DNA from 3 places in the Zavarzinia sp. genome. Region 3 is predicted to be linked to each of the others. Evidence: predicted binding sites of a transcription regulator. Region 3 holds the regulator's gene; each other region holds the start of a gene.
What was found. The regulator PhoB, encoded in region 3, activates phosphate uptake and scavenging genes when phosphate is short. The targets are predictions, from matches to a motif close to TNTCATAAAACTGTCA.
Positions count from the first base shown of each region.

Region 1: the regulator PhoB is predicted to act here: its motif matches at 7,024-7,039, upstream of WAZ62_RS17155 (UDP-2,3-diacylglucosamine diphosphatase).
Region 2: the regulator PhoB is predicted to act here: its motif matches at 3,082-3,097, upstream of WAZ62_RS01620 (ArsJ-associated glyceraldehyde-3-phosphate dehydrogenase).

Region 1 is NZ_JBAQRT010000310.1:1,797-11,789, forward strand. Features, by position in the region: gene WAZ62_RS17120 (Acg family FMN-binding oxidoreductase) at 54-1,151, opposite strand; gene WAZ62_RS17125 (DUF3883 domain-containing protein) at 1,293-2,126, shown strand; gene WAZ62_RS17130 (sensor domain-containing diguanylate cyclase) at 2,347-3,825, shown strand; tRNA gene WAZ62_RS17135 (tRNA-Val) at 3,920-3,994, opposite strand; gene WAZ62_RS17140 (N-formylglutamate amidohydrolase) at 4,217-5,185, shown strand; gene WAZ62_RS17145 (GNAT family N-acetyltransferase) at 5,182-5,685, shown strand; gene WAZ62_RS17150 (diacylglycerol/lipid kinase family protein) at 5,966-6,901, opposite strand; gene WAZ62_RS17155 (UDP-2,3-diacylglucosamine diphosphatase) at 7,077-7,979, shown strand; gene WAZ62_RS17160 (glycosyltransferase family 4 protein) at 8,039-9,100, shown strand; gene WAZ62_RS17165 (SDR family oxidoreductase) at 9,084-9,830, opposite strand.
Region 2 is NZ_JBAQRT010000033.1:103-10,095, forward strand. Features, by position in the region: partial or broken gene WAZ62_RS01605 (transposase) at 1-235, opposite strand, end outside; gene WAZ62_RS01610 (YgjP-like metallopeptidase domain-containing protein) at 478-729, opposite strand; gene arsJ (organoarsenical effux MFS transporter ArsJ) at 738-1,982, opposite strand; gene WAZ62_RS01620 (ArsJ-associated glyceraldehyde-3-phosphate dehydrogenase) at 1,985-3,025, opposite strand; gene arsH (arsenical resistance protein ArsH) at 3,144-3,866, opposite strand; gene WAZ62_RS01630 (putative 2-aminoethylphosphonate ABC transporter substrate-binding protein) at 3,983-4,999, shown strand; gene WAZ62_RS01635 (putative 2-aminoethylphosphonate ABC transporter ATP-binding protein) at 5,083-6,180, shown strand; gene WAZ62_RS01640 (putative 2-aminoethylphosphonate ABC transporter permease subunit) at 6,177-7,874, shown strand; gene WAZ62_RS01645 (helix-turn-helix domain-containing protein) at 8,286-9,143, shown strand; gene WAZ62_RS01650 (AMP-binding protein) at 9,379-9,993, shown strand, end outside.
Region 3 is NZ_JBAQRT010000290.1:5,300-15,292, reverse strand. Features, by position in the region: gene WAZ62_RS16190 (flavin-containing monooxygenase) at 1-651, opposite strand, end outside; gene WAZ62_RS16185 (AraC family transcriptional regulator ligand-binding domain-containing protein) at 786-1,820, shown strand; gene phoB (phosphate regulon transcriptional regulator PhoB) at 1,814-2,524, opposite strand; gene phoU (phosphate signaling complex protein PhoU) at 2,545-3,261, opposite strand; gene pstB (phosphate ABC transporter ATP-binding protein PstB) at 3,281-4,093, opposite strand; gene pstA (phosphate ABC transporter permease PstA) at 4,099-5,421, opposite strand; gene pstC (phosphate ABC transporter permease subunit PstC) at 5,418-6,791, opposite strand; gene WAZ62_RS16155 (substrate-binding domain-containing protein) at 6,886-7,944, opposite strand; gene WAZ62_RS16150 (calcium-binding protein) at 8,280-9,993, shown strand, end outside.

The sequences.
Region 1 (9,993 bases), on a different contig from region 3:
ACACCTCCACCAAGGCGCGCTGGGACCTGTCCGGTGTCACGCCCGCGGCGCCCTCATGTCGCGAGGACGGCATCGACCGGCCGGCGGGGCGAATAGGCCAGCGTCGGGCCATGGCCGAATCGCATCACGATGTCGGGCCGTCGGCCGGGCAGGCCGATCAGCGCCGCCAGTTCGGGGCGGAGGCGGGCAACCTCGACCGGCTGGTTGATGAAGGCGTGTTTCAATCCCAGGGCGGTCGCCTGCAGCGCGAAACGCTGACAGGCCTGCCCGACCGCCACCCAATGCGCGGCGTCTTCCCCGGCCCCGACGAAGACCGCGATCCCGGCGGAAGAGCTGATCTGGCGGGCATAGGTGTCATTCTGCGCCCGCGCCGTCGAGAACCAGTCGAAAGCCTGTGGCCCCAGCCAGTCGGGCAGCGGGGGATTGCCGCTCGCCACGCTGTAGAGGCCATCGCCGCTTCGCAGGGCCTGGCGAGGGTTGAAGCGCAGCCAGGATTTCAGTTCGCGGACAAAGGCCGGGTCGGCCATCTGAGCGCTGTTGCCCGCCAGGACCAGGTCGCGCAACTGATCGATCCGGTCGCGATCCGTCAGCAGAACCAGATCGACGCCGGGCACGGCCGCCGCCCGGGCGAGCGCGTCGAGATCGGCCGGGGCGACCATGCGGCCGTCGTATTCGGCGCGGGTCGACTGCCGTTCGGTGATGGCGTCGAACAGTACGGACGGGATCGCCGGACCTTGCGCGAAGTCGAAGGTGACCGAGCCCTGGTCGAGCGGATCGAAGCCGATGATACCGGGCGCGCCCCGCGCGGCGGAGGCCAGCGACAAATTTTCGGCGGCGCAGCCCAGGCTGACGAAGACATGGTGATCGTCGGGATCGACGACCGGCGTCCGCCTCGAGAAATCGGGCTGGATGGCGATCCTTTTGTCGCCGACGCGAAACCGCCAGGGCTGCGTGTTGTGGCCATTGGCCGCCAGCGTGGCGTGGCGAATGAGATCGCGGGTGGATGGCCTCTCCGCCAGCGGGGCCCGCAAGGGGGCGATTCCGGCCGCATAGTCGGACGATGATCCCATGCCGGCCAGCGTGAGATAGGCCGCGCCACCGCCAAGCGCGGCCGCGGTCGCCGTGCCGGTGAGCAATTGTCTTCTGTTCATGGGCATCTCCTGGCGGTGGACACATCAGCGCCCAATTGCGGCAGTTCTCGTGAACCATGCACAGAACCTGGACCACTTTTCTATCTCCCGCCGCTGACGGTCGGCGGTGACTTCCACGTGGATCCCCCCTAACCTGGCGCCATGTCGAGCGGCCCCTGGAGCGATACGGAGAACGATCTGATCGTCGCGGATTATTTCGCGATGCTGGCCGACGAGCTTGGCCATCGTCCCTACAACAAGGCGGAACATCGTCGGGACCTCCAGACGCGGATCGGGCGATCGCGGACATCGATCGAATTCAAGCATCAGAATATCAGCGCCGTCCTGAAAGGACTCGGGGAGAGCTGGATCGAGGGGTACAAGCCGGCGGCCAATTTCCAGATGTCCCTGGTCGATGCCGTCATGCGCTGGTTGGGGCTGCATCCGGCATGGACCAGCCGCGCGTCGGCACCGGGCGCCGCCCAGGGGCTTCAGGACGCCGCGAGCCTGTGGATCGGTCCGCCGCCGACCGCCGGAAACCGGCCCCCGCCGGATGAACTGGGCAGGATGCTGGAAATCGCCGGCCGCTTCGACGTCGCCGGGCGCGATGCCCGCAACCGGGCGCTTGGCCGTGCCGGTGAGGAATTCATCGTCTCGCGCGAGCGCGCTGTGCTTGCCAGCGCCGGCCGCGCGGATCTCGCGCGGCATGTCCGCTGGGTTTCTGACGAGGATGGCGATGGTGCCGGTTACGATATCGCCAGTTTCGAGCCGGACGGACAGCCCCGCCTGATCGAGGTGAAAACCACCAATGGTTGGGATCGAACGCCGTTTCACATCACGCGGAACGAGCTGGCGGTCGCCGAGGCGAGGCGGCGCGAGTGGTGTCTGTTGCGGCTATGGAATTTCTCGCGCGAGCCGAGGGCATTCGAGCTGCGCCCGCCGCTCGATGCTCATGTAACCCTGATCGCGACAGGCTATCAGGCGAATCTCCATTGAGCCCGCCCGTTCCGTCGTCGTCCGCGCCTCTCGGGGCCGGCCGGGGGCGCGCGTCATGCGTTGTTCGAGCGTCTGTCCGGGTGTTAACGTGGGACATGTCGGCGCGCGGGCCGGAGTCGCCGCCGGCCACGGTTGTAACCCTGGCGCCAGCGGTATGATTGATCCTGCCCACCAGCCTTCCGCCCGCGCCGCGACTGAGCCTGACGATCGGAAGCCGACCATGAGCCCTGCTGTCCCCGGAGGAGACGATGCCGAGATGTTCGATCTCGCGCCGGTTTCGCTGTGGCTGGAAGACTTCGGCGGCGTCGCGCGGCTTTTCGAGGAGTGGCGCGCCGCCGGCGTGACCGATCTGCCGGGCTTTCTGCGGGCCGACCCTGCGCGGATCAAGGCCTGCGCCGGGCGCATCCGGGTGCTCAAGGTCAATCGGCGCACGCTGCAACTGTTCGGGGCGACCGATTTTGACGAACTCGTCGCCAATCTCGGCCAGGTCTTCCGCGATGACATGCTCGACCGCCATGTCGAGGAATTGACGGCGCTGTGGAGCGGCCGGACTGAATTCTTCAGCCATTCCGTCAATTACAGCCTGTCGGGCCGGCGGATCGACATCCAGATGACCGGCCGGGTGCTGCCCGGCAGCGAGCGGAGCCTGGATCGGGTGCTGATCGCCATCGAGGACGTGACCGAGCGCGAGGTCGCGCGGCAGGAACTGGCGAGCAGCGAGAATTATGCCCGCGGCCTGTTCGAACATTCGCCGGTGTCGCTCTGGGTGGAGGATTTCAGCTCGATCAAGCGGCTCCTCGACGAGATCCGCGAGCGGGGCATCGAGGATTTCCGCGTCTTCACCGACGTGCATCCGGATTTCGTCCAGCGCTGCATGAGCGAGATCCGCGTGCTCGACGTGAATCGTCAGACGCTCGACATGTTCCTGGCGCCCGACCGACCGACGCTCATGCGCCGCCTCGGGGAGGTCTTCCGTGACGACATGGAGCGATCATTCCGCGAACAGCTGATCGACCTCTGGCACGGGAAACTCTTCCAGCAGCGCGAGGTGGTGAATTACGCGCTGAACGGCAGCGCGGTCCATGTGCTGATGCAGTTCTCGGTCCTGCCCGGCCACGAAAAGGACTGGTCGCTGGTCCAGGTGGCGCTGACCGATATCACCGCGCGCAAGAAGGCCGAGACCTACCTCGAATTCCTCGGCACCCATGACGTGCTGACCAAGCTGCACAATCGCTCGTTCTATGTCGACGAACTCAACCGGATCGAGCGCAACACGCTGCGCCCGATCACGATCATCGTGGCCGACCTCAACGGCCTGAAGGCGGCCAACGACCAGTGGGGGCACGCGGTTGGCGATGCCCTGCTGCGCCGGGCCGGCGAGATTCTCGGCAAGGCGGTCGAAAAGCCGTCCTGCGCGGCCCGTATCGGCGGTGATGAATTCGTCGTGCTGATGCCGGGTGTCGATGGCCATGGCGGCGATATCCTGATGGAGGAAATCCATCGCATGACCGAACTCAACAACCAGTTCTATCCGGGATTGCACCTCAGCCTGTCGCTCGGGGCGGCGACCAGCGCGCCGGGCGAGCGGCTCGAGGATGTCGTCCGGCGCGCCGATTTCGCCATGTACGCGGCCAAGCGCGATTTCTACGCCGCGCTTTCGGAAACCTCGGCCCGGGACGCCGTCCCGCCGCCCCGGTGAGGGGCGGAGAGGTAAACGTGCCGACGATTTCAGGCCTCGTGGCGAAGACCGCGCGGGAGAAGGCGTGGATCGATGATCGGGAGGAGGCGATGGATGGTGGACGCGGCTGGGATTGAACCAGCGACCCCTACGATGTCAACGTAGTGCTCTCCCACTGAGCTACGCGTCCGAACCATGCCGGCGGCCGGGGCTGTGGGTAGGTGCCTTGGGCCGGGAGCCGCGTATTTAAGGGATTGGTCGGGCTTATGCAACAGTCTTTTTCATCCCCATGGCGGGCGGCGCGCGGGTGATGGGAAAAGTCGGGGGATGATCGGCTTCTCGGCCCTTCACCTTGCCGCCGGAAAACGACATTCTGTATGTTCAGCTTCTGAATCCAGCGAGATGACCGCCCGTGTCCATTGTCCCCATCGTCTCCAGCCTCGCCGATGCCGCCCGTGCCGAGTCCCGGCGGCGGGAGGAGCGCGGGTCGGATGGGCGCGGGCCGGATGGGGCGACGGGCGCCGTCGGGGTGCTGGAGCCGCCGGAGGGCATCGCCCGGCGGCCGCTGGTGCTCAGCTCGCCTCATTCGGGGGCGCTTTATCCCGCCGATTTCCTGCGCCAGTCGCGGCTGGACCCGGTGTCCCTGCGCCGGTCCGAGGATTGTTTCGTCGACCAGCTCTTCGCGGCGGCGCCGCAGCTGGGCGCGACGCTGGTGCGGGCGCTGTTTCCGCGCGCCTATGTCGATCCCAATCGCGAGCCCTATGAACTCGATCCGGCCATGTTCGCCGACAGTCTGCCGTCCTTCGCCAACACGCGGTCGCTGCGGGTGCTGGGCGGGCTCGGCACCATTGCCCGGGTGGTGGCCGATGGCGCCGAGATCTATCGCGAGAAACTGCCCTTCGCCGAAGCCGAGGCGCGAATCGCCACCTGCTATCGGCCCTATCATCTCGCGCTGACCATGGCGCTCGGCGAGGCTGAACTTCGCCACGGCAGGGTCGTGCTGCTGGACTGTCATTCCATGCCCTCGATGGCCGGCCCCGGCGAGCGCGACAATGGTCGCGGCCGCCCGGATATCGTGCTGGGCGACCGTTTCGGCATGAGCTGCGCCCCGCTCGTCATCGAGGCGGCGGAGGGCCTGCTGCGCGACCGGGGCTATCGGGTCGGGCGCAATGATCCTTATGCCGGCGGCTATATCACCCATCATTACGGCCGGCCCCGGCGCGGCCGCCACGCCCTGCAGATCGAAATCAACCGGGCGCTCTACATGGACGAGGTCCGGCTGGAGCCGAATGCCGGCTTCGCCAAGGTGCGGCAGGATCTCGAGGCCCTGGTGGGCGCCCTTGCCACCCTCCCGGGGGCCGCGTTGTCGCCTGAATCATGACCCGTTTCGCCCTGCGTCCCGCGGTGGCCGGCGATGTCGGCGCGATCGCCGCGATCTATGCCCACCATGTGGAACACGGCTTCGGCTCCTTCGAGGAAAGGCCGCCGGATCCCGCCGAAATGACCCAGCGCTTCGAGGCGATCAGCGGCGCCGGCTTTCCCTATCTGGTGGCCGAGGCCGATGACGGCCGCATCCTTGGCTATGCCTATGCCGGGCCTTATCGGCCACGCTCGGCCTATCGCCACACGGTGGAGGATTCGGTCTATGTCCTGCCGGCGGCGGTGGGGCGGGGTGTCGGCCGGGCCCTGCTGGCCGGTCTGATCGAGGAAGCCCGGGCGAGGGGCTTTCGCCAGATGATCGCGGTCATCGGCGACAGCGACAACGCGGGTTCCATCGCCCTGCACCGCGCCCTGGGCTTTTCCCCGCAAGGCGTGCTGCGCCACGTCGGCCTCAAGAAGGGCCGCTGGCTCGACAGCGTGCTGATGCAGCTCTCCCTCTGAAGCTCTCCCTCTGACCCGGCGGGCCGGGGCGCGGGCAAAAAAAGGGGCCGCGTCGAAACGCGGCCCAAGTTTAGGGAGGAAACGCCCAGGAAGGGCAGCGACACCAGCAAGCTGATGCCGCGATGCACAATATGACATTGCACTGCACTCTTGCCAAGCCCCGTTCTTGAAAAAATTGTTCGTTAGGGCTCAACCCCCTGACGGAACAATAAAATTTCAAAGGCATGGGGATCCTCGAAAGGAAATCTCCGAATCGCCGATTCCGGCGGGCCAGCCTTGGTCACGACTCGGCGGGGCCGGCCGACGGCGCCAGGACGGAGATTCGGTGTGGTGACAGCAGGACTTCCGCCGGCAGGCGCGCGATGATGTCGCCGTCGCCCTGCAGCGGATCGCCAGACGGACCGTCGATCGTCACCCACGTCAGCGGGCGTTGTGCCACCGAAGCCAGCCGGGGCACGAGATCGAGGCCAAGGGCAAAGCCGTATTTCACCGCCGCCAAAGGTCCGCCGTCCCCGAACAGGCAGGCGTCCAGCCGGCCATTGCCGAGATCCGCCGCCGGCGCGCAGACGAAGCCGCCGCCGTAATGGCGGCCGTTGGCGATGATGGCGGAAGCGGCCTCGACCGCCGCGCCGCCATCGAAACTCAGGCGGTAAGGCGTGAAGTGAAAACGGCCCAGTTGCCGGAGCATCTCGCCGACATAGGCCAGCTTGCCCAGCCGCCGCTTCCACCGGGTCGACACCCCGGCGACGACATGGGCATCGTAACCGACACCCGCCATGACGACGAAATGGCGCTCCCCGGAGGCCGAACGGGCAAGGCCAAGGCCGATGGGCCGCGTTCTCCCGGCGGCCAGCACGGCCGCGACCGCACCGGGCCCGCGCGGCAGGCCGAGTTCCAGCGCAAGGACATTGGCCGTGCCCAGGGGAATGATGCCAAGGGGCATGGCCGTGCCCGCGAGGCCGTTCACCACTTCATTGATGGTGCCGTCGCCCCCGGCGGCGACGATGGCCTCGACGGTCCCCACCCGGTCGGCCAGCCGCCGGGCCAGGGTGGTGGCATGGCCCGGCGCCTCGGTCTCATGCAGCGCGACCTCGATCCCGGTGCCCCGCAGGGCCGCCAGCGCGGCATGAAATCGCCGGCCCCGGCGCCGGCCCGCCACCGGATTGTAGATGATCGCCAGATGTCGCGGCCGCTCCAGATCAGTTATTGTCATCATTTCGACTTATTGGTCAATGAACCGTCATTTTATGAGTATTGCCGGTCACACTATATTGTTTTTCGATGACGACATTATATTGCCGTCATTGTTCGTGCTATAAGTTGCGTGATGTCTTGTGATTACATCTTTGTGACGGAAGGGTTCGGCTTTGTTGACACGGCTGTCGCCAACATTGGCCCGACGCCATGATCTCGACACGCTCGCCGCCATGGGCGCGGGGATTTCGGGATCGGCCGCCGATCAGGGGGCGGGCGACGATGACGATGCGATCGAATCGCCGAAGGACAAGCGCCGCTTCCGCAGCATCTTCATTTCCGACATTCATCTCGGCACGCGGGGTTGCCAGGCCGACATCCTGCTCGACTTCCTGAAACACACGGAGTCGGACCAGCTCTATCTCGTCGGCGACATCATCGACGGCTGGCGTCTGCGCCGCTCGTGGTTCTGGACCCAGAGCCACAACGACGTGATCCAGAAGGTGCTGCGCAAGGCGCGCAAGGGCACGAAGGTGACCTATATCCCCGGCAATCACGACGAGGCGGCGCGGGATTACGTCGATCTGCATTTCGGCGGCGTCGCCGTGCTGATGGAAGCGATCCACACCGGGGCCGATGGCCGCCGCTTTCTCGTGCTGCACGGCGATGCCTTCGACGGCGTGGTGAAATATGCCCGCTGGCTCGCTCATCTCGGCGACCGGGCCTATAACATCGTGCTGACGCTGAACACCTGGTTCAATGTCCTGCGCCGGCGTCTCGGCTATTCCTACTGGTCGCTCTCCGCCTATCTGAAACACAAGGTGAAGAATGCCGTCGATTACATCTCGAGCTTCGAGGACGCGGTGGCGGAGGAAGCCCGTCGCCATCGTGTCGATGGCGTGATCTGCGGCCACATCCACCATGCCGAGATCCGCGATATCGACGGCATCACCTATTGCAACGATGGCGACTGGGTCGAAAGCTGCACCGCCCTCGTCGAACATGCCGATGGCCGCATGGAAATCCTGAACTGGGCGCGGGAATATGAAACGCGCCAGGTTCGCAAGCGCAGCCGCCAAGTCGCGACCGTTCCCGCCTGATGATCCGCGCCGCCCAGACCCTGCCGGTAACGGCCAGCGTGCCGTCGACCGAACATCCCCTGCGCATCCTGATCGTCACCGATGCCTGGTATCCCCAGGTGAACGGCGTCGTGCGCACCCTCGACACGGTGGCGCGGGAGTTGGCCCTGCTCGGCCATGTCGTCGGCTTCGTGACGCCGGACCAGTTCCGCAGCGTGCCGATGCCGACCTATCCCGAAATCCGCCTGGCACTGGCGCCCCGGCGGCGCATGGCGCGCATCTTCGCCGGTTTCGCCCCCGATGCCATCCATATCGCGACCGAAGGACCGTTGGGCTGGGCGGCGCGGCGCCTGTGCCTGCGCCAGGGCCTGCCGTTCACCACCGCCTATCACACCCGCTTCCCCGAATATGTGAAGGCGCGTTTCGGCGTGCCGCTGGCGCTGACCTATCGCTTCGTCCGGCGCTTCCATGCGCCGTCGCGCGGGCTGATGGTGGCGACGCGCTCGCTGCATGACGAACTGTCGGCGCGCGGTTTCGGCAATCTGCGCGCCTGGTCGCGCGGCGTCGATCTCGACCGCTTCACGCCCGGGCCGCGCGACCTGCTGTCCCACCTGCCGCGACCGGTCTTCAGCTATGTCGGCCGGCTGGCGGTCGAGAAGAATATCGATGCCTTCCTGAAACTGGACCTGCCGGGCTCGAAACTGGTGGTCGGCGACGGGCCGGAAATGGCCCGGCTGAAGGCGCTCTACCCGAATGTCCATTTCGCCGGCGCCCGGCACGGCGACGATCTGGTCGCCCATTTCCGGGCGGGCGATGTCTTCGTCTTCCCCAGCCGGACCGATACCTTCGGCCTCGTCATGCTGGAAGCCATGGCCTGCGGCCTGCCGGTCGCCGCCTATCCGGTGGCCGGCCCGCTCGACGTGCTCTCGCCCGAGACGGGGGCGATGGACGAGGATCTGGCGGCCGCCTGCCGGAAAGCCCTCGACCTCGATCCCGCCGCCTGCCGGCGCCATGCCCTCGGTTTCACCTGGTCGGCGACGGCGGCGCAATTCGCCTATAACGTCGCGCCCTTCCGCCAGGACTGGCCGCCACCCGGCCTGCCGGTGACGATCCCGACACGGGGGCCTAACCCCGGCCGATGAAGGGCATGGTGGTCGCCGCGATGGTCAGGAAGGAAATATCGGCTTCGGCCGGCTGACAGGCCATGAACACCACTGCCTCGGCCGCGCGGGCGACATCCATCCGGGACTCGGGCTTGATGCTGCCATCGGCCTGAGGCATTCCCACCGCCATCTGGCCGGTCATGCCGGTCGCGGCATTGCCGATATCGATCTGGCCGCAGGTGATGCCGAAGGGCCTGCCATCGAGCGAGATCGATTTGGTCAGGCCGGTGATCGCGTGTTTGGTCGCCGTATAGGCGGCCGAGAAAGGCCTCGGGTGATGGGCCGAGATCGAGCCATTGTTGATGATCCGCCCACCCTGCGGGGCTTGCGCCTTCATGACCCGGAAGGCTTCGGCGGCGCAAAGGAACGAGCCGGTCAGATTGACCTCGACCAGCGCCCGCCAGGCCGCGACATCGACCAGATCGACACTGCCGCCCGCGCCGAAGATGCCGGCATTGTTGAACAGGACATCGACCCGCCCGAAGGTATCGACCGCCGCCTCGAACAATCGCGCCACCGCCGCCTCGTCGGTGACATCGGTCGGCACGACGAGGCCAAGGGCCGGGTCCGGCAGCAGGGCCCTTGTCTCCTCCAGCGGCTCGGCCCGTCGCCCGGCGAGGACGACGGGATTTGCCCTGGCGGCGAAGGCCAGCGCGGTCGCCCGGCCGATGCCGGAGCCCGCGCCCGTGATCACGACAGTCTTGGTCAAGCGGGTGATCCTTTCGTTTCGTCCTCGACGAGGGGACTGCCGAGAGTCCGGCCTGCCGGGCCGCATGGAAAGCCCCTTTGGCCGGTTTCGACCTGTTTCTGCCATGATACGCGGAGGTTGGGCGCGAGCAGGGGGGCAGACGGCAAAACACCCTCCCGCCGGG
Region 2 (9,993 bases), on a different contig from region 3:
CGCGCTCCAGCGCTTTCAGCCGGGCTTCCACATCGCCGCCACGACCGCCGTCCGCACTGTCACATTCGGCTTTCTCGAGCCACAGCCGCAGCGTCTCTGCCGTGCAGCCGACCTTGGCCGCCCCTGCCGAGATCGCCGCCCAGCGCGAGGGGGGCTCTCTCCCGTGGTCCTGCGCCATGCGCACCGCCCGGGCACGCATCTCGGAGGAAAACTTCATCGCACTCTCGTTCGTCATCGCCACATCCTCTCAAAAGGATTGGCCTCCGACAAACCCGGCGCGGTTCAACAATGTGATTAAATGGTTGCCTTGAGAGAATGCCGTTCCCGGTAGCTGCCAGCCCCCGAAACCAAATAGATTACAAGAAGCCCACGCGCGAAAGCCCGTGGGCTTCTTGTCGTTCCAGGGGGCAACCAGCCGTATCCGGCCTGGCCGCCCCCGTGTCCGTTATCCGGGCGATGCAGAAACACGAACTGTCGCTAAAAGGATCGCCAGCCAGATACATGCGCCGTCATCAACGCCTTGAACAGGCAGCCGTGGTTCGGCACGCGCAGGTGAAGCCGTTCATGGGCAACGACGAAATCCTGGAAACTGTCCGGTTCATCGAAAAGATCGGCGGCGAGCGTAATCGTGCCCGCGCTCGAAGGTGTCCTGACGGCATTCGGACATCTTCCTCTCCGAGGTCGGCAGACCGCGGATCTCGGGACGCCCGCCGCAACAATCGCGGGCATGATCACGCTCACCCCTTGGCCTGTTCGATCGGCCGGGCTCGCGGCGGCAGGAACAGGGTGGCGAGCCAGCAACTCGCCAGCATGGCGGCCGAACCGGCCAGTGCCGCCTCGATCCCGCCCGCCTGATAGAGGATGCCGGAAAGGGCGACGCCGATGAAGCGGCCGGCGGCGTTGGCGGCATAATAGAAGCCGACGTCCTCCGCCAGCTTCTCCGAACCGGCGTAGGCGAGGATCAGATAGGAATGGACCGAGGAATTGATCGCGAAGGCGAAGCCGAAGATGGCGAGACCGGCGACCAGGATGGCGTCGGGCGGAAAGACCGTGCCGCCGATGGTGATCGGCCAGTTCAGCGCCGCGATCAGGCCGGGGGGAACAAGCGTGAGCGCCAGGGACCACCAGCGCGCCGCCGATACTTCGCGGCTGAGGCCGTCCGCGCTGCGCCGGATGAAGGCCGGAGCGGCGGCCTGCACGAGACCGTAGCCGATGGTCCAGAGCGCGAGAAACGTGCCGACACCGGTGAAGCTCCAGCCGGCGGCATAAAGGAAAACCGGCACGCCGACCACGAACCAGACATCGCGCGCCCCGAACATGCCGATCCGGGCAAGGGCCAGGAGGTTGACCCCCGCCGACTTCGAGAACAGTTCCTTCGTGCTTTTCGACGCCGTGGAACGGCCGAGCCGCCGCGGCAGCGACAGGGTGCCGGCCAGCAGGACGAGCAGCAGCAGGCCGGCCATGGACCACAGGGCGATACGGAAGCCCAGGGTTTCCAGCAGCAGGCCGCCGAGGAAGAAGCCGATGCCCTTCATGGCATTCTTGCTGCCGGTGAACCAGGCGACCAGGCGGAACAGGCGGGAGGAACCGTCGCCCGCGGTGAGCTTGATCGCGGATTTGGACGCGGTCTTGGTCAGGTCCTTGGCGACGCCGCAGATGCCCTGGCAGGCGACGGCCCAGGCGACCGCCTGCACCTCGCCCCAGTCCGGCGAGAGCAGGGACAGCAGGAGGAAGCCGGCGATCTGCGTGGCGAGGCCGACGCCCAGCATCCGCGTGATGCCGTAACGGGTGGCAAGCCAGCCGCCGATCAGATTGGCTCCGATCCCCGCCGCCTCGTAGAGCAGGAACAGCAGGGCGAGGGTGAAGGGGGAATAGCCCAACCGATAGAAATGCAGCAGCACCAGCATCCGCAGCGCGCCGTCCGTGAGCGTGAAGCTCCAGTAGGCGGCGGTGACGATCGCGTAATTACGGATGCCGGCCATGGTCAAAGGCCCCTTTGCCCGATCATCGTGGCAAGATCGACCATGCGGCAGGCGTAGCCCATTTCATTGTCGTACCAGGCATAGACCTTCAGCAGCGTGCCATCGGTCACCATGGTGGACAGTCCGTCGACGATGGAACTGCGGGTATCGCGCGCGTAATCGGCCGAGACCAGGGCGCGCCCCTCGTAGCCGAGAATGCCGGCGAGGGGGCCGGCGGCGGCTTCGGCGAAGAGGGCGTTCACCTCGTCGGCGCTGGTCTCCCGCGTCATCTCGAAAACGCAATCGGTCAGGCTGGCGTTCAGCACCGGCGCCCGCACCGCATGGCCGTTCAGCTTGCCCTTGAGCTCGGGATAGATGAGGGCGATCGCCGTGGCGCTGCCGGTCGTGGTCGGTTGCAGGCTGGTCATGGCGCTGCGGGCCCGGCGCAGGTCCTTGTGCGGGGCATCGACGACCACATTGGTGTTGGTCGGGTTGTGGATCGTGGTGATTTGGCCGTGGCGGATGCCGATCGCCTCGTGCACCACCTTGACCACGGGGGCGAGGCAATTGGTGGTGCAGGAGGCGGCGGTGACGATCGGATGCAGGGCCGGATCGTAGAGATGATCGTTGACCCCGACGACGATGTTCAGCACGTCGGGGAATTTCACCGGCGCGGCGACGATCACCCGCTTCGCGCCGCGATCGAGATGACCGCGCAGGCTGTCGGGGCTCAGGAATTTGCCCGTGCATTCGAGGATGAGATCGACGCCGAGGTCGCCCCAGGGAATCTCGCCGGGGGCCGCATGGGCGCTGACGCCCATGGCCTTGCCGGCGATCGACAGGCCAGCGTCCAGGGCCGCGATCGGGGTACGCCAGCGGCCCTGAACGCTGTCGAATTCCAGCAGATGGGCGATCACGCCGGCGCCGCCCTTGATTTCGTTCAGATGCACGATGTCGAGGCGATTGCCGCCACGCGGGTCGTCCGCCGGGCGCTCCGCGCCACCCATCGCCGCCCGCAGCGCCAACCGGCCGATCCGCCCCAGTCCGTTGATCCCGACACGCATGGCAAACCCTCCGACCGCGACGACGCTCCGACGGTGATTCAGCTATCCCACGTCAATGTCGGTTTCGTGACGGTCATCGCGGCGTTTCGGGAAATGACGACGATTTGGCCCGGCAGCGTCAGATCGACCGCTGATTCACCCTGCGCGACAGGGCTTCGGCACTCTCTCGCCGCTCGCTGTAGCGATCGGTCAGATAGTCGGCGCGATCCCGGGTCAGCAGGGTGAATTTCACCAGTTCCTCCATCACGTCGACGATGCGGTCGTAATAGGGCGAGGGTTTCATCCGGTCGTCCTCGCCGAATTCGGCGAAGGCCCTGGCGACCGAGGACTGGTTGGGAATGGTGATCAGGCGCATCCAGCGCCCCAGGATTCGCAACTGGTTGACGGCGTTGAACGATTGCGATCCGCCGCAGACCTGCATCACCGCCAGCGTCTTGCCCTGGGTCGGGCGCAAGGCGCCATCCGACAGGGGGATCCAGTCGATCTGCGCCTTCATGATGCCGGTCATGGCACCGTGCCGCTCGGGCGAGCACCAGACCATCCCCTCCGACCAGGCGACCAGATCACGCAATTCCCGGACCTTCGGGTGGGAAGGGTCGGCATCGTCGGGCAGCGGCAGGCCGGACGGATTGAACAGCCGGGTCTCGGCGCCGAAGGCCTCGAGGATGCGGCCCGCCTCCTCGCAGACCAGCCGGCTGAACGACCGCGCCCGCAAGGAGCCATGGAGCAGGAGGATGCGTGGCGGGTGGGTCGTCGGCTGCGGCGACAGCAGCTTGACGCGATCGATGGGCTGGAAACTGTCCAGGTCGAGGTTCCGGGTGTCGGCGTTGGGCAAGGAGATGCTCCCTGGCATTGGAAGGTGGATTCCAGAGATCCGGCGGGCTCGAGGCGTGAGAGAACGTCACGAGACTGCAAAACATGCATGTTAGGCCTTCCCCATCTTGAAAGGGGATCGACATGAATTTCAAAGCGCTTGCCGCCGGGGCACTGGTTGCCTTCTCCGCGACGTCGGCCATGGCCGCGACCGAAATCGTGGTCTATACAGCACTTGAGGCCGACCAGCTCAAGGCCTATGAGCAGGCCTTCGAAAAGGACAATCCGGACATCGATGTGCGCTTCGTGCGTGATTCGACCGGCATCATCACCGCCAAGCTCCTGGCCGAGAAAGCCAATCCGCAGGCCGACGCCGTCTGGGGTTTGGCAGCCACGTCGCTGATGCTCCTCGATGCCCAGAAAATGCTGATGGCCTACGCCCCGGCCGGTCTCGACGCCATCAATCCGAAGTTCCGCGACACGCGCAATCCGCCGACCTGGGTCGGCATGGACGTCTGGTCGTCGGCGATCTGCTACAACACCGTCGAGGGCGGCGCGAAGAACCTCACCGCGCCGACGTCCTGGGAAGACCTGACGAAGCCGGAATACAAGGGCGTGATCACCATGCCGAACCCCGCCTCGTCGGGCACCGGCTATCTCATGGTTTCCGCCTGGCTTCAGCTGATGGGCGAGGAGAAGGCCTGGGCCTTCATGGACAAGCTGCACGAGAATGTGGCCGCCTATACCCATTCGGGCTCCAAGCCCTGCAAGCAGGCCGGCGCCGGTGAATATGCCATCGGCATTTCGTTCGAATATCGCGCGGCCAAGACCAAGGCCGGCGGCGCGCCGATCGAAGTGATCTTCCCGAAGGAAGGCCTGGGCTGGGACCTGGAGGCGACGGCGATCCTGTCGACCACCAAGCACCCCGAGGCGGCCAAGAAACTGGCCGACTGGGCGGCGTCCCGCCAGGCGAACGAGCTTTACGCCGCCAGCTATGCCATGACCGCGATCGATGGCGTCGCCGGCAAGCTCGATTATGTCCCGGCCAATCTGGGCGAGATGCTGATCGACAACGACTTCAACTTCGCCGCCTCGAACCGCGAACGCATCCTGACGGAATGGACCAAGCGTTACGACGGCAAGTCGGAACCCAAGAAGTAATTTCCGATCCCCGGTGGATAGAGAAACGGCCGTGCCGGTTTGGCACGGCCGTTTGCATTCCGTCCGAAGGCGGGAGAGAGACGATGACCGACGATTATCTTGTAGTTCGAAATGTCTCGAAGCACTTCGGCGACTTCCAGGCCTTGCGCGACGTATCGCTGACGGTGCGCCGGGGTGAGTTCATTTCCTTCCTCGGGCCGTCCGGTTGCGGCAAGACGACCCTTCTGCGCGCCATATCGGGCCTCGATCCCCAGACGACGGGCACGATACTTCAGGCGGGTCGGGACGTGTCAGCCCTGCCGCCGGGGCAGCGCGACTTCGGCATCGTGTTCCAGTCCTATGCCCTGTTTCCCAATCTCACCATCGCCGCCAATGTCGCCTATGGCCTCCGAGGTCGGGACATGAACCGCAAGGCGATCGCCGAGCGGGTGGAATCCCTGCTTGAAACCGTTGGGCTGGCCGATCAGCTGAAGAAATACCCGGCGCAACTGTCGGGCGGTCAGCAGCAGCGTGTCGCCCTGGCGAGGGCGCTCGCCCCGTCCCCGGGTCTTCTGTTGCTGGACGAGCCTTTGTCGGCGCTCGATGCGCGGGTCAGGGCGCGGCTGCGCGGCGAGATCCGCGACCTGCAGCGCCGGCTCGGGATCACGACGATCATGGTGACCCATGATCAGGAGGAAGCCCTGACCATGGCCGACCGGATCGTGGTCATGAACACGGGTGTCATCGATCAGGTGGGCACGCCGCTTGAAATCTACAGCAAGCCCGAGACGCTGTTCGTCGCCGACTTCATCGGCAAGATCAACTGTCTCGAAGGGCGACTCGTCGACACCGGCACCGTGGAGGTGGCGGGGACCCGGCTGAGCGTGCAGACCCAGTCGAGCTTCGCCGTCGGAAACGCCGTGACCCTGTGCCTGCGGCCGGAAGACGTCCTGCTGCATGGAACCGATGGTGCCCCCAACAGTTTCGAGGTCGATGTCGGGGTCATGGAATATGTCGGCAATCATTTCTCGACCACGCTGCATGTCCCCGGCACTCATCTGAATGTTTCCGCCGAGCTGCCGATGAATGTCGTGCGGGACCAGGGCATAGCCCCGGGAATGCGCATCCCGGTGCAACTGCCGCCGGCCCGGATCCGCGTCTTCGGCCCGACCAGGACCCCGCGGCCGGAGATCGCGCGATGAGCAACTATGTGCTGGCCGGGCCGCGGGTGAGGCAGAAGGCGGCAGCCGACGAATGGGTGCAGCGGGGGATCCTCGCGCTGACCGCTATCGGCTTGCTGGTCGGGGTGGCGCTGCCACTCTGGTCGTTACTTTCTAAAAGTCTTGAGGACAGGGATGGAAATTTCGTGGGCTTGCGGAATTTCGTGGCCTATGTCGACTCTCCCGCCCTCTCGTCGTCGATCACCAACAGCCTGTTCATCACCATTGTTTCCACGGTGATCTGCGTCACTCTCGCCTTCTTCTACGCCTATGCCCTGACGCGGACCTGCGTGCCGGGACGCGGACTGTTCCGCATGATCGCCCAGGTTCCCATCCTCGCGCCGTCACTGCTGCCGGCCATCAGTCTGGTCTATCTTTTCGGCAACAAGGGCGTGCTCACGTCGTTGTTGATGGGCGAGACCATCTACGGCCCCATCGGTATCATCATCGGCGAGGTCTTCTGGACCTTCCCCCATGCTCTGATCATCATGGTGACGGCCTTGTCGACGGCGGATGCCCGCCTCTACGAGGCGGCCGAGGCCCTGGGCGCGGGCCCCCTGCGCCGCTTCCTCACCGTGACCCTGCCCGGCGCGCGCTACGGCATCATCAGCGCGATTTTCGTGGTCTTCACCCTGGTCATGACCGATTTCGGCGTCCCCAAGGTGATCGGTGGCCAGTACAACGTCATGGCGACGGACGTTTACAAGCAGGTGGTCGGGCAGCAGAAATTCGAGATGGGGGCCGTGGTGGGGCTGGTCCTGCTGCTGCCGGCTGTGCTGGCGTTCGTCGTGGACCGGATCGTCCAGCGCCGGCAGGCGGCGCAATTGTCGGCGCGGGCCGTGCCCCTGGCGCCGAGGCCCAACCGGCCGGTCGACCTCGCCTATTTCGCCTTCTGCGTCATCGTCTCTGCGCTCGTTCTCGGCCTGCTCGGCATGGCGGCCTTTGCCTCGCTGGCGAAACTGTGGCCTTACGATCTGTCGCTGTCATTGCGCAATTACGATTTCGACATGATGGATGGCGGGGGCTGGGAGAGTTACGGCAATTCCCTCCGCATGGCCTGCCTTACGGCGCTTTTCGGCACGATCATCGTCTTCGCCGGCGCATGGGCCTGTGAAAAGACCCGGGGCTGGGGGGCGCTGCGCACCACCGTGCATCTGCTGGCCCTGTTGCCGCTGGCGGTTCCCGGTATCGTCCTTGGCCTAGGCTATATCTTCTTCTTCAACGCACCGGGCAATCCGCTGGGAGGGCTCTACGGCACGCTCGCGATCCTCGTCATGTGCACGATCAGCCATTTCTATTCCGTGTCCCACCTGACGGCGGTCACCGCCCTGAAACAGATCGACGGTGAATTCGAGGCGGTTTCCGCGTCGCTGAAGGTTCCGGTGTGGCTCACGTTCCTGCGTGTGACCGTTCCAGTTTCATTGCCGGCGATCCTCGAGGTCGGCGCCTATTTCTTCGTGAACGCCATGACGACGGTCTCCGCCGTCGTGTTCCTCTATTCGCCGGATACGACGCTGGCTTCCGTCGCCGTCCTCAACATGGACGACGCCGGGGACGTGGCGCCGGCGGCGGCCATGGCCATGATGATCTTCGTGACAACGGCGGCCGTGCGCACGGTCTACGGGCTGGCGGCCGGCATCCTGCTGGAGCGGACACAACGCTGGCGTCGCCGCTGAGGCGCCCATGGCGGAATGACATCAGTGCATTAAAAGCACCTGAGCGGGTGTGAGTTGGATGTCGGTCGCGCGGGAGGAGGTCGATGGCCGCGCCTGTGGGGACACCGCCGGCCCGTGCCCGCCTGATCGGCTTCTTGAGGTGATGGCCGGCCCGCACAAACATCCGGCATTGCGATGCGGGATCGCCCGCTGTTCGTCACCCCCGGCTTCAGGACGGTCTTCATCCAGCTCGCGCGCGAATCCCTAGAGTTTCGCGCGAATCCATCAAGTGCTTCCCTGCGCGATCCGGGTGATGACGCTGGCGTCGACCCAGGCCGCGCATTAGTCTTGCCGGCAAACCAAGAAGAACGCGGGACAGGGCTCGATCCGCCGCCCGCCGGAAGGCGGCCCGCGCATGGGAGGTGGGGCCGCATGACCATCGATATCGACCTGGAGCAGACCGTCGACGCGGTGAAGCGCTTCGCCGATACGTCCCCGGTGGCGCGCCTGCAGCCGGCCGACCGGCCCGGGCCGAGCGTTGCCCTGTGGCGCCAGACGCCGCGCCTTCGCGTGTTCGAGGGGCATCGGCGGCGTTTCCTGGCGATTTCCCTTCAGGGCGATTCGACCCTGGAACAGATCGTCCGGGGCCGTTCGGTCTGGCGCGGCGCGGCGCGCGGCACCACCGTCCTGCTGGAGCCCGGCTTCGAATGCGATTGGCGCTTCACGGGCAATTTCGAGATGTTGCAGATCTATCTCGGCCCGGAATTCAATCTCGCCGGCGACCGCCTCGCGGATGTGACCACGCCCTTCCGTGATCCAGTCCTGTGGCACTACGCGACGACGATCGCCATGGTCCTGCGCGAGGGGTCGACCGCCGCCCCGGCATTGCCATCGCTGCTCGAATCGACCCAGGCCTATTTTCAGGCCAAATATGGCGAGACAAGCCCTGTCCCGGAACAGACCGCCGGTCTCGCGCCCGCCACGCGCCGCCGCATCGAGGACTTCGTCCGCACCGCTCTCGGGCAGCGGATCAGGGTCGAGGACATGGCCGCCCTCGCCGGCCTTTCCGTTGGTCATTTCGGCCGGGCCTTTCGCGAGAGCTACGGCCTCGCTCCCTATCAATATGTCCTGAACCAGCGGATCGCCCGGGCGCGGACCCTGCTGCTCGAAGGCGAGATGCCGATCGCGGCGATCGCCGCCGCCTGCGGCTTCGGCGGAGCAAGCCAGTTCGGCGCCGTGTTCCAGCGCGTCGTGGGCCGTTCTCCCAGCGCCTTCCGGCGGGCGGGCTGACGCGGTTCACTATAGGAATTCGCGCCCGAGCATAGCGTTTCAAACATGAACCCGAGCCCAGTGCCGAAAATCCTGTTCCCGTCCCATTAGGAAAGACGAAGCATCCTCCCAGAACAAAGAGGAACGCGGCGAACAGCCGTCTTCCGATAACGAGACCGGGGAGAGGACGGGGCGTGGCTTTTATTCCATGTTCCTCGCATCTCTCGCCATGGTTCTTCTGGTGAGAGGTGAGGGAATGAGTGTCTACGAGACGAAGCCTTGGCTGGCCCGTTATCCCGAAGGGCAGCCCGCCGGGCTCACGGCGGAATACGGCGACGCCCTCGCCATGTTCCGGGCTTCGGCCGGGCGCAATCCGGAGGGTGACGCCCTCCGCTATTTCGGTGGCCGCATCACCTATCGCGAGTTGGGCGCGCTGTCGGATGCCTTCGCCGCCGCCCTGCTGGATCGGGGCTTCAAGCGCGGTGAGCGGGTCGCGCTCTATCTCCAGAATGTCCCGCAATTCGTCATCGGCCTCGTCGGGACCTGGAAGGCGGGGGGCATCGCCGTTTCCATCAACCCGATGAACCGCCAGCGCGAGCTCGAACTGCTGCTCAAGGATTCGGGCGCCGCGGTACTGCTCTGCCTCGAGGGGCTCTACCGCGATGTCGCCGCGGGCGTGGTGCCGCGCACGGATGTCAGGACCATTATCACCACCTCCGAACTCGAATACCGCGCGCATGACGACGCCCGGCTTTTCGCCGGCATCACCCGCGCGCATTTCGAGGGGACGGAGGCCCTGGACGAACTGCTGGTGGCCTATCGCGGCCGGCCGGTGCCGCCGGTTAATTTCGGGCCCGGAGAGACAGCCGTC
Region 3 (9,993 bases):
GGCCCAGCCGGGGAAGAAATGGTCGTCGCGCGAGATCATCCAGGCCGGGCTGCGCTGGAACAGGGTGAGATGTCCGACCTTGGGCTGGATCTCCGGCAGGAACTGGATCGCGCTGGCGCCCGAGCCGATGACGGCGACGCGCTTGCCCGTCAGGTCATAGTCGTGATCCCAATGCGCCGAATGGAAGGCCTTGCCCTTGAAACGGTCGAGCCCGGCGATCCTGGGGAATTGCGGCCGGCTGAGCTGGCCAAGGCCGGAGACGACGAATTGGGCATCGATCGTCTCGCCATCCGCGAGCGTCACGGTCCAGCGGCCGCGCGCCTCGTCGAAGCGGGCTTCCCGGACTTCGGACCGGAAGCGGATATGGCGCTCCAGGCCGTATTTCTTCGTGCAATGCTCGATATAGTCGACGATTTCCGGCTGCTTGGCGAAGCGCCGCGACCAGTTGGGGTTCAGCTCGAACGAGAAGGAATAGAGGTGGCAGGGCACGTCGCAGCCCGAGCCCGGATAGGAATTCTCGCGCCAGGTGCCGCCGACCTTGTCCGCCTTGTCGAGGATGACGAAATCCTCGATGCCCGAGCGCTTCAGCTGGATGCCGGTGCACAGACCGGCGAAGCCGGTGCCGATCACGCAAACCTTCACGGATGCCATGCTGCTCTCTCCTCCCGAAACGGCCGGTCTCGCGCCGCCCTCATGCACAGAAGAATAGGTAAAAGCCGCGACAGGCACCACGTTCGCTTTGGCCATGAACTTGATAGTTTCGGCCAATCCGGCATGATGGCGCGATGAAATCCGATCTCGACCGTCGGCGCTGGCCGGTGACCAGCCTGTGCGTGCTGCGCGACGCCCTCGCGGCGCGGCAGGTCGATATCGCGCCCTATCTGGCCGCCGCCGGCCTGCCGGCCGCGCTTCTGTCGGACCCCGCGGCGGAAGTTCTCGCCTCGGCCGAGCTGCGAGTGATTTCCGCCATGCTCGGCGATCTGGGCGATCCGCCCGGCCTCGGCCTTCACGTCGGGCAATATTATCGCGTGGCGGCTTACGGTGTCTGGGGTTTCGCCCTGCTGGCCAGCGCCACTTTACGCGGCGCCCTGACCCTTGGCCTCGAGTATCAGGACCTGACCTACAGCGTGATGCCCATCGCCTTCACCGATCAGGGCGAGGGCAGCGCGGTCAGTTTCGACGACCGGGACCTGCCCGCGCCGCTTCGGCGCTACATGGTGGAGCGGGACATCGCCGCCGCCCGCCGCATCGCCATCGATCTGTGGGGCGAGCCGCCGCTATGCCGCGCCGCGCGTTTCCGTTTCGCCGAGCCGGCGGGCCTCGCCCCGCTTTATGAAGCCGCCCTGCAATGCGAGGTCACCTTCGGGGCCGAGGCGAATGAGTTGCTCTACGACCGGGCGGATCTCGACCGGCCATTGCCCCAGGCCAATCCCGTCGTCGCCGCGCTGCATGTCGAAGCGTGCCACGAGCGGCTGCGCCGCCTGCGCGGGCAGGACCCTTTCGTCGAACAGGTGACGGCCTGCATCCTGGCCCGGCCCGGTCATTTTCCCGACCTGCCGGCGGTGGCGGCCGAGATGCGCCTGTCCGAGCGCAGCCTGCGCCGCCGCCTGGCGGAAGCGGGCATCGGCTATCGCGATCTGGTGGCACGCCTGCGCCATGATCTCGCCATCGACATGCTGACCGAGACCGGCATGGCGGTCGAGGCGGTGGCGGAGCGTCTCGGCTATGCCGAGACCGCCAGTTTCACCCATGCCTTCCGGCGCTGGACCGGCCAGAGCCCCAGCCGCTTCAGCGGCCGAAGGACTCCGCCCGGTCAGTAACGCAGGCCGCGGCCGGCGCCCTGCGTGTCGATGGCGTAGCCGGCCGAGCGGACGGTGCGGATCATGTCCTTGCCGCCATGGGCGTTCAGCGCCTTGCGCAGGCGGCGGATATGAACGTCGACCGTGCGCTGCTCGATATAGATGTCGCGGCCCCAGACCGCGTCGAGGATCTGCTCGCGGCTGAACACCCGGCCCGGATTCTCGAGGAAATGGCGCAGCAGGCGGAATTCCGTCGGGCCGAGGTGAATTTCCGAGCCGCCGCGCATCACGCGGTGGGCCGACAGATCCATCTCGACATCGGCGTAATTGAGGCCTTCGTCCGACAGGGCCGGGCGCGAACGGCGCAGCACGGCGCGGATGCGGGCCAGCAACTCGGTCGGCGAGAAGGGCTTGGTCACATAATCGTCGGCGCCGGATTCGAGGCCGCGCACGCGGTCGCTTTCCTCGGTGCGGGCGGTGAGCAGGATGATCGGCACCTGCCGCGTCGTGGGTTTCCGGCGCAGCTGGCGGCAGATCTCGATGCCCGAGACCGAGGGCAGCATCCAGTCGAGGACGATGAGATCGGGCAGGCGCTCGTCGACCAGCATCAGCGCCTCGTCGCCATCCATGCCGACGCGCACCTCGAAGCCATTGGCTTCGAGGTTGTAACGCAGCAGGTCGACAAGGGCCGGCTCATCCTCGACGATCAGGATGGAAGGCTTCATGGAGACACCATTCACTTCGGTCAGGCCACCTGGTCGGGGCCGGTCATCTCGGCGGTCACATCGGCCTTGGCGCGATCGCTGACCATGCGCTGGCCGCGCACGATGTAATAGATCGTCTCGGCCATGTTGGTCGCATGATCGCCGATGCGCTCGATGTTCTTGGCGATGAACAGCAGATGGGTGCAGCCGGTGATCGTCCGCGGATCTTCCATCATATAGGTCAGCAGTTCACGGAAGACGCTGTTGTAGAGCTCGTCCAGCACCGGATCGCGATCGCGCACGGCGATGGCCTTTTCGGCATCCTCGTTCGAGATGGCGTCGAGCACATCCTTGATCATGCCGAGGACAAGCTCGCCCATGCGCGGAATGGCGTGCATCGGCTGCTGCGGCACGGCGACGCCGAGCACGGTGGAACGCTTGGCGATATTCTTGGCGTAGTCGCCGATGCGCTCCAGATCGGTCGCGATCTTCATGGCGCCGACGATGAAGCGAAGATCCACCGCCATCGGCTGGCGCAGCGCCAGGAGCCGGGTGACGAGGTCGGAAATCTCGCTGTCGAAGACATCGATGCGCTGGTCCGAGGAAATGGTGCGCTCGGCGAGGGCCCGATCCCGGCGCACGATCGCCTGAATCGCCGAGGCGACATTGGCTTCGGCAATCCCGCCCATGCGCAGGATCTTGGTCTTCAGCGCGTTCAATTCCTGATCGAAGGCGGAGACGATATGATTGTCGGCCATGTGACTGCTCCCTCCCGGCTCAGCCGAAGCGACCGGTGACGTAATCCTGGGTCCGCTTGTCGACGGGATTGGTGAAGATCCCCTCGGTCGGACCATTCTCGACCAGCACGCCCAGATGGAAGAAGGCGGTCCGCTGGGAAACGCGCGCCGCCTGCTGCATCGAATGCGTCACGATGGCGATGGTGAAATTCTCGCGCAATTCATCGATCAGTTCCTCGATTTTCGCCGTGGCGATGGGATCGAGGGCCGAGCAGGGTTCGTCCATCAGAATGACTTCGGGCGAGACCGCGATGGCGCGGGCGATGCACAGGCGCTGCTGCTGGCCACCCGAAAGGCCGGTGCCGGGCGAAGCCAGGCGATCCGACACTTCCTTCCAGAGGCCGGCCCGCTCCAGGCTCGACTTCACGATGTGCTCCATGTGGTCCTTCGACTCGGCGAGGCCGTGCAGACGGGGACCATAGGCAACATTGTCGAAGATCGACTTCGGAAACGGATTGGGCTTCTGGAACACCATGCCGACCCGGGCGCGCAGGTGCACGACATCGAGTTCCGGCGCGTACATGTCGTCGCCGTCGATCCTGATGTCGCCCTGGATGCGGCAGATCGAGATCGTGTCGTTCATCCGGTTGAGGCAGCGCAGGAAGGTCGACTTGCCGCAGCCCGAGGGGCCGATCAGCGCCGTCACCTGATGCTCGGCGACCTCGAGGTTGATGTTGTAGAGAGCCTGCTTCTCGCCATACCAGAGGTTGACGTTCTTGGCCGAGATCTTGGCCTTGCCGTCCAGCGGGATGGTATGGGTGGTAAAGTCGAGAGTGTTGATCGGGGCAGTCATGGCACTCACCACTTGCGTTCGAATTTTTTGCGGAGATAGATCGCGATCGCGTTCATGCACACCAGGAACACCAGGAGTACCATGATGGCGGCCGAGGTCTTTTCGACGAAGGCGCGTTCCGGGCTGTCGGCCCAGAGGTAGATCTGCACCGGCAGCACGGTCGCGGGCGACGTGAAACCGCCCGGGATATCGACGATGAAGGCGACCATGCCGATCATGAGAAGCGGCGCGGTCTCGCCCAGGGCATGGGCCATGCCGAGGATGGCGCCCGTCAGCATACCCGGCATCGACAGCGGCAGGGTGTGATGCATCACCACCTGGATGGGTGAAGCGCCCATGCCGAGCGCCGCCTCGCGGATCGAGGGCGGCACGGCCTTGATGGCGGCGCGGGACGCGATGATGATGATCGGCAGCGCCTGCAGGGCCAGCACCAGGCCGCCGACGATCGGCGCCGAACGCGGCATCCCGAAGAAGTTCAGGAACACCGCGAGACCCAGAAGACCGAAGACGATCGAGGGCACCGCCGCGAGGTTGTTGATGTTCACCTCGATGATGTCGGTCAGCTTGTTCTTCGGCGCGAATTCCTCGAGATAGACCGCCGCCATGACCCCCAGCGGGAAAGCGATGCCGAGGGTGACGATCAGCGTGTAGAGAGAGCCGACGACGGCGCCCCACAGGCCGGCGTTTTCCGGCTCGCGGCTGTCGCCGGTGGTCAGCAGCTCGGTGTTCATCGCGGCGCTCAAGCTGCCATCGGCCACCAGCGTGTCATAGATGCCCAGCTGGAGGTCGTTCAGCTTGCGGTCGCCCTCGGCCACGTCGCGGTCGATGTAACCCTTGCGCAGCATGTCGACGAGATCGTCGGTCAGCACCTCGAAGCGGATGGTCTGGCCGATCAGGTCGGGGTTGTCGCGGACATGGGCCGCGACTTCATAGCCCGCGCCCGAGGAGATGAGCGCCATCATCTGGCGGATCGGCTGGCGGCCGGTCACCTCGGGGAATTTCTTCTGCATCGCCGCGCGGATGAGCGCGGTGTAATCCGCGCTGGCGATGACCTTGGGATCCTTCGTGCCCTGGGGATCGATCACCGCCGGGTCGAGGTTCAGCTCCAGTTCCACCTTGGTGGTCACGAAGGCCGACGAGCCCTGCAGGATGATCGAGCCGACGAGCAGCACGAGGAAGACGACGGCGGAAGACACCGCGAGGATGCCCCACATCTTGAAGCGCGCCTCGGCGGCATAACGCTTCTTCAGCAGGCGGTTGAACTTCTCGTGCTTTTCCGTCGAGGCCGAGAAGGGCTCGACGACGAATTTGTTCGCGACGTCGGTCATTCGTACTGCTCCCGATACTTGCGGACAATCCGCAGCGCCACGATGTTGAGGCACAGGGTGACGACGAAGAGCACCAGGCCGAGGGCGAAGGTCGCCAGGGTCTTGGGGCTGTCGAATTCCTGATCGCCGACCAGCAGGGTGGCGATCTGGACGGTTACCGTCGTCACCGCCTCGAAGGGGTTGGCGGTCAGGTTGGCGGAGAGGCCGGCGGCCATGACGACGATCATCGTCTCGCCGATCGCGCGGGAGATCGCCAGCATCAGGGCGCCGACGATGCCGGGCAGCGCCGCCGGAATGATCACCCGCTTGATGGTTTCGGACTTGGTGGCGCCAAGGCCGTAGGAGCCGTCGCGCATCGCCTGGGGCACCGCGGTCATCACGTCGTCGGAGAGCGACGAGACGAAGGGCACGATCATGACGCCCATGACGACGCCGGCGGCGAGCGCGGATTCGGAGGCGACGTCGAGCCCGGCCATCTGGCCGAGCTGGCGGACGAAGGGCGCGACGGTCAGGGCGGCGAAGAAGCCGTAGACCACGGTCGGGATGCCGGCCAGCACCTCGAGGACGGGCTTCAGCACCGAGCGCACCCGGCGATCGGCATATTCCGACATGTAGATCGCCGACATCAGGCCGATCGGCGCCGCGACCGCCATGGCAATCATGGTGATCAGCAAGGTGCCGGTGAACAGGGGCACCGCGCCGAAGGCCCCGGTCGAGCCGACCTGATCGGCGCGCATCGCCGTCTGCGGGCTCCACTGGATGCCGAAGAGGAACTCGGTGAAGGAGACCTTCTCGAAGAACAGCGCGGATTCGAACATCAGCGACAGGATGATGCCGACGGTGGTCAGCACCGCGATGGTCGATGCCACCATCAGCGTGATCATCACCGCCTGCTCGACCCGGGGCCGGGCGCGCAGGAGCGGCGTGATCCGGCTCTGGGCGAAGGCAAGGCCGATGATGCCGATCCCGAGCGCGCCGATCGCCATGGCGATCGACGAATAATCCATCAGCTGCAGATAGCGGTCCGCGGCGGCGCGCAGCGTATCGGTCACCTCGCCGGCGATCGTGCCGTTGAGGGCCAGATTATGCACATCGGTCATGAACAGCGAATGCCGCTCGACCGGAATGTCGGCGGGGATACCGGCGCGCAGGATGCCGTCGATAATGCCGCCCTCGAAGATCAGCCACAGCAGGGCAAGCAACAGGGCCGGCACCGCGCACCACAGCGCCATGTAATAGCCGTAGTAGCCGGGCAGGGAATGCAGACCGCGCGTCTTGCCGCCGTTGCGGCCGAGGGCGGTCGACCGGCCCATGTAATAGCCGATCACCGACAGGACGAGGATGGTCGCGATGACTATGTAACTCGGCATCATTGCGTCTTTCGCGGGCCCAGGTGTCGGGACCCCTGGGCCGGTACGGGAAACGGCGGCCGGTTGATCGGCCGCCGCTGTGTTGCGATGTCGCTTACTTCACGCTCGCCGTATCCATCGGCACCAGGCCGGTGGCGGCGGCGCGCACCTTGGCGGCTTCTTCCGCCGGCAGGGCGATCAGGCCCTTGTCGGCGAGATAGCCGTTCTCGCCCATGGCCTTGTCCGAGGTGTATTCGACCAGGAATTCCTGAATGCCCGGAACCGTGCCGACATGGGCCTTCTTCGCGTAGACGAAGAGCGAGCGCGAGACGCCGTATTTGCCCGAGGAAATATCCTCGTATTCCGGCTTCACGCCTTCGATGGTGGCACCCTTGATCTTGTCGCCGTTCTCTTCGAGGAAGCTGTAGCCGAAGATGCCGAAGGCGTTCGGGTTGGACACCAGCTTCTGGACGATCAGATTGTCGTTCTCGCCGGCTTCGACATAGACGCCGTCCTCGCGGACCTTCATGCAGGCCTTGCCAGCGTCTTTCTTGTCGACGCCGGAAGCGACGATCGCCTCGACGGCATGGGCTTCCTCGCAGCCCTTTTCCATGACGAGCTCGTTGAAGGCGTCGCGGGTGCCCGAGGTCGGGGGCGGGCCGAGGACTTCGATCTTGGTCGCGGGCAGCTTGGCGTCGACTTCGTTCCACATCTTGTAGGGATTGTCGACCATCTTGCCATCGACGACGACCTGGGCCGCCAGGGCCTTCCACAGGATCGCCTTGTCGACATCGAAGGCCGGGCCCGACTTGTCATTGGCGAAGACGATGCCGTCGAAGCCGATCTTCACCTCGATGATCTCGGTCACGCCGTTCTTGGCGCAGGTTTCGATTTCCGAGGCCTTGATCCGGCGCGAGGCGCCCGTGATATCCGGCGTGTCGACGCCAACGCCGCCGCAGAACAGCTTCATGCCGCCGCCGGTGCCGGTCGATTCGACGATCGGGGTCTTGAAGGCACCCAGCTTGCCGAAGGCTTCGGACACCGCCGTGGTGAAGGGGAACACCGTCGAGGAACCGACAATGCGGATCTGGTCGCGAGCGGCGGCCTGGCCGGAAAAGGCGGTTGCCAGCACGGCTGCGGCGCCGAGTGCGGCGAAGCTGATCTTGTTGGCCATGGTTCAATCCCCGAAGTGTTCGAATGGTCTAGGCTGCGGTCGGTGGCGCGAAGGCCTGCCGCGGAGGTCACGGAAATTCCGTACACTCTCGGGCCGGACCATAGTCAGCCGCCGGGTCTTTCATATGACATTACCATTGCCGTTTTATGACGGCGGCCGGCGGCGCGGATAGCCGTGGGGCCAACCCTTCCCCGAACGGGGAAATCGACGACTTCCACCGCAATCGGCAATCTGTATTCTCGGATCGTCGCCTCGTGACCCTGGGCGCGCGTCGGTGAATCTCGCGCGTCTTCGCCGTGGTCTGGGCGCCGGTACAATCGAGGTGCATGATGGCAGTGACCTACGGAACGAATGGTGCGGACACGTTTTCCGGCACCAGCGGCAATGATCAGCTGTATGGCTACGCGGCGGGATCGCCCGCCACCGACACTGGTGGCGACACGATCAGCGGCCTTGCCGGCAATGACACCATCGAGGGCGGCGGCGGCAACGACGTGCTCGACGGCGGCACCGGCGACGACACGCTGCGCGGCGGCGCCGGCGACGACATCCTGAAGAGTGGTGGCGGCAACGACACGCTGGACGGCGGCCTCGGCAATGACACCTATATCTATCAGGGCGGTAGCCTGACCCTGACCGACGCGGGCGGCACCGACACCCTGGACTTCCAGGTCTCGGGCACCACCAGCTTCACCCTGAGCGGCGCCTTCGAGATCGTCCTGGGCGGCACCGGCAACGACACGATCGCGGCCCAGGCGGGCACGACGACCGCCATCAGCTATGCCGGCCGGGCCGGCAACGACATCCTGACCGGCGGCAACGCCAACGACACGCTCGACGGCGGCGATGGCAATGACACGCTGAGCGGCGGCAAGGGCAACGACACGCTGCAGGGCGGCGCGGGCAACGACACGCTGAGCGGTGGCGACGGCAACGACATCCTGAAGAGCGGGGGCGGCACCGACACGCTGAACGGCGGCCTTGGTGACGACACCTTCATCTATCAGGGTGGCAGCCTGACCCTCAGTGACGACGGCGGCAACGACCGGATCGAATTGCAGGTCGCGATCACCACCAGCTTCACCCTGAGCGCGGCCTTCGAGACGGTGGTCGGCGGCTCGGGCGCCGACACGCTTTCGGTCGCGGCTGGCGCAACGACCGGGGTCACCTATTACGGCAACGCCGGCAACGACATCCTGAACGGTGGCGGCGGCAAGGACACGCTCGACGGCGGCGATGGCAACGACACGCTGAACGGCGGCGCCGGGGCCGACAAGATGACCGGCGGCGCGGGCAACGATCTCTATGTCGTCGACAGCGCGGGCGACCTGGTGACCGAGGCGGCCAATGGCGGCACCGACACGGTGCAGACCACCCTGGCCACCTATACGCTGGCGGCCAATGTCGAGAACCTGACCTATACCGGCACGGGCACTTTCACCGGCACGGGCAATGCCCTGGCCAACACGATCACCGGCGGCGCGGGCAACGACACGCTGGACGGCGGCGCCGGCAACGACACGCTGATCGGTGGCGCGGGCAATGACACCTATATCCTCGATTCCGCCAGCGACAAGATCACCGAGACCAGCACCGGCGGCACCGACACGGTGAAGGTCGGCTTCTCCTATACCCTGGCGGCGCGGCTGGAGAACCTGACCATCACGACCTCGGCCGACGGAATCGCGGGCACCGGCAATTCCGTGGCCAACGTCCTGACGGGCGCGGCGGGCGACGATGTCCTGTCGGGCCTTGGCGGCAACGACACGCTGACCGGCGGCGCCGGCAAGGACCGGCTGACCGGCGGCACGGGCAACGACACCTTCCTGTTCGTCGCGGGCAAGGCCAATGGCGATATCGTGACCGATTTCGCCGGCAATGGCGCGGCGGCGGGCGACAGCATCGTCTTCCAGGGCTTCGGCACGGCGGAAGGCGGGGCCAAATTGGTCCAGATCGACGACACGACCTGGCGCGTGACCTCGGCCGATGGCGCGATCCGGGAGCGGATCTACTTCGACAATGGCGCCCCTATCGACGCCAGCGATTTCA